Regions from separate parts of the Fulvimarina fulva genome, predicted to be linked through region 1. Evidence: riboswitches for the same ligand, from Rfam matches in the RefSeq annotation. Region 1 holds a riboswitch; the other holds the start of a gene.
The links. Region 1 has a riboswitch for cobalamin ahead of ABDX79_RS13665 (energy-coupling factor ABC transporter permease). Riboswitches for the same ligand answer to the same signal wherever they lie in the genome.

Region 1 (3,524 bases):
CGTGACCGCTCAAACAGTCGTGTTCCACCTGTGACATAAATGACGAAACCAATGGCGGCCCAATGCATTAGCGCGGCGGAATGGAATAGGTGGCCGTCGCATGGGCGACGAGATCGCCGTCGCTTTCGTTGACGATCGAGACCTCCGTCACCGCCAGCCGGCTGCCGAGCTTCAGCACCTGTCCCTTGCCGAGGATCGCGCCGGGCTGGGGCTTCTTCAGGAAATTGATGTTGAGATTGGTCGTCACCGTCAGCGCCTTTGGCCCGACTTCGGTGAGGATCGACAGCCAGCCGGCAACGTCCGCAATGGCAAACAGCGTCGGGCCGGACACCGTGCCGCCAGGCCTCAAGTGCCGCTTTTCCGTCTCGAGCTTCAGTGTCGCCCGGCGTGGGCTCACCTCGGCGACGCTGAGGCCCGGCATGGCTTCGGAGAGTTCGGGAAAGTGCTCGGTGAGAAACGCGTTCATCGCGTCCACGCTATCGATCGCCTGCATGTGTCGGCCCTCCCGCCTTGCTTCCCGCTGCCCCGTCGCCCTATCCTGAGCCGCGAAAGCAGTCCTGAATCTGCTTGTCTTTCAACCTCGCTGATGACGGGTTGGCTATACGAGGCGGGTCGCTCTGCCAATGGCAGGCCCGAAATCGAACCGAACCATTCCGGCGACTTTTGTCGCCGCCACCGCCCTCAAGCTCACGATCTGAAGAGACCCATCTTGGCCGATATCGTCGAATTGTCGCCCGAAGCAAAAAGCGATGCCCTGATCACGGTGGAGGAGGGGCCGGGCATTACCCGGATCGTCCTCGACAACCCGCCGGCGAACGTGTTGTCCATCGCGATGATGGAGACCCTGAAGGCCGAGTTCGAGCGCTGCGGGAAAAATGCCGATTGCCGCGTCGTCATCCTCGCGGCCAGGGGCGAGACCTTTTGCGCCGGCCACGACCTGAAGGAGCTCACCGCCCACCGCACCGACGAGGACGGCGGCCGCGCTTTCTATGAAAAGACCATGCGGCTCTGCTCGGACCTGATGCAGACTATCGTCCGCCTGCCGCAGCCGGTCATCGCCGAGGTCGGCGGGTTCGCCACCGCCGCCGGCTGCCAGCTGGTCGCGTCCTGCGATCTGGCCATCGCGTCCGAGGAAGCCCAGTTCCAGACGCCGGGCGTCCATATCGGCCTGTTCTGCTCGACGCCCATGGTGGCCCTCTCGCGCAACGTCGCTCCCAAGCATGCGATGGAAATGCTCCTCACCGGCGAGCGGATCGATGCGCGCTCCGCCCGCGAGTTCGGCCTCATCAACCGGGTCGTGCCGCCGGAATATCTCGGCACGATCATCGGCAAATACGCGACCACCATCGCATCCAAGTCGCCGCTCACGGTGAAAACCGGCAAGGAAGCCTTCTACCGCCAGCTGGAGATGCCCCTGTCGGAGGCCTACGACTATGCGGCCCGCACCATGGTCGACAACATGATGGCCAAGGACGCCGAGGAGGGCATCGGCGCGTTCCTGGAAAAGCGCAAACCGGAATGGACCGGGAAGTAGCGAGAGCCGAACATGAAAAAGGCGGCGCCAAACGGCACCGCCTTTCGGTTCTCAGAGATCGAAAGCCGTATCAGGCGGCCGCGTGGTGCAGGCGGGCGTTGAGGAACGGCGAGGTCTTGGAACGGTCGAGCGCCTTTGCGCCGGCGAGCACTGCGAGATCGGCGATCGGCTCGATAATCACGACCAGCATGTAGGCCGCGCCGAAGGATGCGACCGAGGCAAGGTTTTCGGCGCCGAAGCCTTGACCATAGAATGCCCAGAAGCCGACCCAGGCGACAATTCCGCCCTGGAAGGCCGTCGAGAGCTTGAAGGCCTGCATGTAACTCAGGTCCACATAGGCCGTCTGAGGCGCGATGATGCGGCGCGCCAGATGGCTGATGGCAAAGAGCGGCACGATGAGCGTCGTCAGGTTCATGCCGTATTGGGGCAGGTCGAAGGGGGCGAAGAACAGGCCCTGGAAGAGAAGCCCAAGCGCGAGACCGATGGAGGCCGCGCCGCCGCCGAAGAGCAGGAAGAGCGTCGAGCCGAGGATGAAGTGAACTTCGGAAACGCCCACCGGATAGTGGGGGAGGATCTGAAAGAAGGCGAAGACGAGGCCGGTCGCTGCCATGGACCGGGTTGCGAGCGCGGTCAGGCCGCCGTCGTGCCGGATCGTGTCTAGCGCCATCTTGCCCATGAGGCCGAGGGAGGCGACGCCCGTCGCATAGCTGAGTGCAATCTTGGCGCCGTCGACGACGCCGGGTTCGATATGCATGATAAAGTCCTTTCCGCGCCCGCCGCGCGAAGGTTGTTACGACATGCGCCATGCTCGGCGCGTTGACGATGGCAGGTCTCCTGGCTTGCGGGTCGTCGCTTTGCCCACCTTCCCGGCTTTGAAAAAGCCAGTGGTGTCTCGGGCATTGCTCGGCGCATACAGTTGCGGGGGCAGCCACGGTCTTGGCCCCTGATGGGTAAGCCGCACCGTGTTCCCTTTTCATCCGCTTCGCGTTCGCTCGGCGGAACCATCGATGTCGAGGAATAGGCCAGTTCAGGCCGGGTGCCAAGAGCGGCGCGAAAACGTCTGCACGGGCAGCCGCCACGTGATCCTGGGAAAACGGCTCAGGACGCTGGCCGTCACTTGCCCTCGCGCATTTCGCGCTGGCGCATGGGCATGGAATCGATTGCGCTGAAGATTGCGCGCGGATCGACCACCTCGCGCCACCGCTTCTTCTCACCGCCATCCTTGCCGATAAGGATGACGGTAAAGGCCTCTATCGGAACGCAATAGGTTTCGCGCAGCGTCCGGTTGAGCGGCCTGCTCGACGGAGGCAGGAGTTTGAGACCCTGCGGCCCGAATCGCACGAAGGGATCGCCGGTATCACCGGCGACGAGAAGGATCACCACATCTCTCTCGTCGATCATATCGCTCGATTGCCTGAAGAGATCGACCTGGCGCGTGAGTTGAGCCTCTCCAAGAGATGGCGCGAAGACGAGGACGGGTCGCGCTTCCCATCGATACGCCGACAGCGGACCGGCTGATGCGGATAAGGTCATCATGGCGAGCCCGGTGATGATTGCGAGACAGGAAAAGATGAATCGGCGCATAGGGTTTAAGATGGGACTGCAAGGTGCGAGTGCGATCACGATGCGGCATTTCGCTCGACCGGCTCCTCTTTGCCAACTCCCCTTTGCAAGTCGTAGCATCCTGCCCGGAACTTCTGCGGTGGGACATTTGCCGAGCGCTTCATTGCTTTCGCCGGCTAAAAATCCGCGAACTCATTCACGTCTGAAGCATTTGACCTTCAACACACCGCTCACCGTCGCTCCGAACACGTTTGTCGCCGGAGAATTCCGTCAGCGCGGTCAAATCGGAAGGGATATTGCATGTCGAACACGTATCAGGAGCCGGTTCGCTTTCACCCGGGCGTCGAAACCATGGAGGAAAAGGAAGGTGAAACGCTCGCCGATCTGAAAGACTCTTTCGACCACATCGTCGAGACGACGAAGGAGG
Region 2 (3,524 bases), on a different contig from region 1:
GCGAGCGCGACCCTGACCCTTGCCGTGTCGGCACCCGCCTTCGCCCACGATTACAAGGCTGGCGATATCGTCATCGGCCATCCCTGGACCCGCGCCACTCCGCCCAATGCCCCTGTCGGCGGCGGTTACATGAGCCTCGACAATCAAGGCTCCGGCGAAGATCGCCTCATCGGCGGCTCATCGCCGGTCGCAAGCGAAGTCCAGATCCATAAGATGGGCATGAACGACGGCGTCATGACGATGCGCGAACTGCCCGACGGCCTGCCCCTGCCAGCCGGTGAAACCGTGGACCTGAAGCCCGGCGGCTATCACCTCATGCTGTTGGGCCTGAAGGAGCCGCTGAAGGAAGAGAAACGCGTTCCCCTGACGCTACGCTTCGAAAAGGGCGGTGAGGTCGAGGTCGAACTCGCCGTCGAGGCGATGGGTGCCAAGTCCAGCGAGGGCGACCACCACATGCATCATGGCTCTGCGGACGGCGACGCCGGGATGGAAGGTCACGACACCATGGGCCACGGCTCGGCTCAGTAAGCTTTCAAGCGACGCGTGCGACTGCGCGCGCGGCGGAGGATGACGTCTTCCATATGGGACGGATGGGCTGGTGGAACGTGATCCTCAACACGCTCTTCTGCCTGTCGATCATTGTCCTGTCGGCAACCGGCATCGTCATGTGGTGGCTGAGACGGCCAAAGGGCGAATTCAGGCTTGCCGCGCCGCAGGTTCCCGGTCCCGCTCCTCTGGTCAAGGGCGTCGCCTTCATCGCGCTCGCCCTCGCGGTCATCTTCCCGCTGATGGGCCTGGCCCTCATCGCGCTCCTCGCCTTCGATCTTCTCGTCATTTCGCGAGTGCCTGCCCTCCGGCGCATGGTCGGATAAAGCCGCGACGCGGGATACCCACCGAAAGCAAAACGGCCCGGCTCATCGAGAGCCGGGCCGCTGTCATGTCATATCGTCAGGCCGTTCGGCCCGAATGCGCCTCAGACTTCGCCGTCTTCATGGCTATGGTCGTGGTCATGGTCGTGCTTTTCGCCCGGCGCTTCCTCGACCTCCACTTCGATCTCCACCGGCTCCATCCCGGCGAAGGTCAGCGTCAGATCGAAATGCTCGCCATGCTCGAAGGTCTGCTGAACGCTTTCGAGCTCGATCCACGCACCACCCGGCTGCATGGTCAGCGTCTGCCCGACATTCACGGTGATCGTTTCGGGCTGTGCGGTGACCAAAGATCCGTTTTCGATCGCCTGCGCCTCAAAGAGGGCATTCTCGGCAAATCCGACGGACGCACCCGTCAGCTCGACCGCTTCCTCGCTGCCATTGGTGATCGTGAGATAGACCCGCATGGAGTGCGCCATATCGGCGTTCTCGAATGTGTAGGCGTGGCTGACCGTCACGTTTGCGGCAGCCTGCACCTGTTCGCCGGCATGGTGGGCGAAGGCAGGTGTCATCATCGACGCGCCGAGTAGCGCGGCTACGAGAAAATGCTTCATAATGTTCCTTTCGAGGACCCGCCGTCCTCTCTTTCGAGGTTTTACGTCCGTCGACCGGTTTCCTGGCTTGCGCATCGACACCGAGACCCGCCTTCCCGAACTTGATGTCCAGTGGCTGACATGGGCCGGCTCCGCGCTTACAGTTGCGGGGGCAGCTGAGGATTGAACGCCCCGAATGGACGTTGTCACCACATTCCCGATTAAGCCCTGCGATTCGCGTGGAACCGCGTTGGGCATCGACACCATCGACTTAGAGCCTCACAGTTGCGGAGTAAACGGGAAGCGTCCGAGAAAACCGGCCTTCTTTCGATCGGCCGGATGCGCGCGATCCTACTCGGACTGCAGGGCGCCGTAGCCTTTGGCGAGGATTGGGCCGGTCGGTCGTCCGGTCGGTGAACCGCCTTCGGGTTCGAGCGTGATCTCGTAGAGCTGGTCGTTTTCCGGAGCGGACAGATCGAAATCCTCAAGAAGCCGGGCGCGGACCTCCGGCAGCAGGCCCATGGATTTCGGACCGAGCTCGGGCGACGGAGTAGCCGGAGACATGGGCGAGCAGGATGCCGTTGCGCTTGTCTGTGCTGCCCGTCAGGGCAACCGCCGTCCGCGACTATTTGCAGATCGGCAGCGGGTCCCAGGAGCGTTTCGGCCTTGACGCCTCATAGCGCTCGATCAGCGGCTCGAGGCTCGCTGCAGACCAGAAGCGCGGCTTGCCGATTTCTCTCAGACACGAGGCATTCCAATAGGTGCCGGCCTCCGACGGCGAACGCCCGGCCCCAACGGCCTCAGACACCGCTTCGATATCCCGGGCTTCCGGATAGATGTAGACCGTCGTCGGATTGTTCCTGACCGTCGAAACGATGACCTCGTTATCGGCGGACGACCAGCTGGTGCAGCCATTGCTCCGGCCGGAGGCGTAGTCGACGAGCTTGCCGAAGGCGACGAAGCCCTCGTCATTGGCGTACGGGTCGCCGGGGCTCTGCCGGCGGCACTGGGCCCGGATCAGGGTTGCCTGATGGCCACCGATCGCGCGGGGACGCGCATTCGCAGTCGCGCCTTCTCCCTCGAACTGCACGAAAGAACGGACAAACGGCACCTCATTGCCGCTGGATGTCCGGTAATAGCCTTTGAAGCCGTCCCGGATTTCGGCGGTGGTATAGGCGCCGCCGGTTGTGAGGGACGAATTTTCCGCGTTCCCGAAATTCTGTGCGCACTGCAGCCCGTTCTTGAAATCGGCAAACCCTTTTAGATCGCGCCCGCTTCCATAGCCGGACGACATTGCCCGGAAGACGCGCCGATCCTCGCAGATCATGTAGAACCGACGGGAGGGCTGACCGCTGGAATTGGTGCTCGGGCGTGTCGCATCCAGCGCGAAATAGCAGGAATTGCCGACATCACCGGCCGCGACCTTGCGCTGATGGAGCGCCCGCGCCCGCTGGAGCACCACCGGAGAGATCTTGCCGTCCTCGTCACCCACATGGGCGCCGAGCCATTGCGGAGAAGCGGCCTGCGCCAGGTCTATCGGGGAGGGCACAAGGTCCGCCGCCGTACAGGCCGGCAGGAGGACAAGGCCGAGAAGAGCAGCGATCCTGCGAAGCCGGTTGGCAATCATCGAAGTTCCTTTGCGCTTACCCGGTTTTTGAAACTCAAGGTCCAGCAGCGGTGACGAGGCCGGCGGAAAAGGGCCGGACTAACCTTCAGAGAATAAAGGGCAAACCTCTAGAAGCCATTTCGTCTTTTTCGAGACGACGGCTTTGCCGCCTGCGATGGATGAGTGCCAGACCAAGCTGATTCGACGCTGAATGATCGGGAATCCTTAGGCACTGGCGCATGAGGCCAACCAGTCTCAACTGCAGGTCAGCTGAACTTTCGTCGAGAGAAGTTCGGCGTAGTTGATCCCGTCCGCCGGAATGGTCTCTGACTTGCCGAGACCCGCGATCTGATTCAACCAGTCGGTCGCTCCATCGCTCTTCGGCTCATCGGCATTGAGCATGGTGTGACAGCTGCCCGGAACATCTGTGAGGCGGATCTGCCGGTCCGAGGTCACGTC

Region 2: another riboswitch for cobalamin. It lies ahead of ABDX79_RS05955 (copper chaperone PCu(A)C); the one in region 1 lies ahead of ABDX79_RS13665 (energy-coupling factor ABC transporter permease).

Annotation. Positions count from the first base shown of each region.
Region 1 covers NZ_JBDJAC010000009.1:95,046-98,569, reverse strand. The annotation lists gene ABDX79_RS13675 (PaaI family thioesterase) at 68-493, opposite strand; gene ABDX79_RS13670 (enoyl-CoA hydratase) at 710-1,534, shown strand; gene ABDX79_RS13665 (energy-coupling factor ABC transporter permease) at 1,605-2,288, opposite strand; cobalamin riboswitch at 2,342-2,555, opposite strand; gene ABDX79_RS13660 (DUF4174 domain-containing protein) at 2,648-3,118, opposite strand; gene ABDX79_RS13655 (catalase family protein) at 3,398-3,524, shown strand, end outside.
Region 2 covers NZ_JBDJAC010000003.1:79,707-83,230, forward strand. The annotation lists gene ABDX79_RS05945 (copper chaperone PCu(A)C) at 1-528, shown strand, start outside; gene ABDX79_RS05950 (hypothetical protein) at 582-872, shown strand; gene ABDX79_RS05955 (copper chaperone PCu(A)C) at 974-1,480, opposite strand; cobalamin riboswitch at 1,516-1,736, opposite strand; gene ABDX79_RS05960 (anti-sigma factor domain-containing protein) at 1,811-2,023, opposite strand; gene ABDX79_RS05965 (hypothetical protein) at 2,085-3,086, opposite strand; gene ABDX79_RS05970 (DUF1007 family protein) at 3,321-3,524, opposite strand, start outside.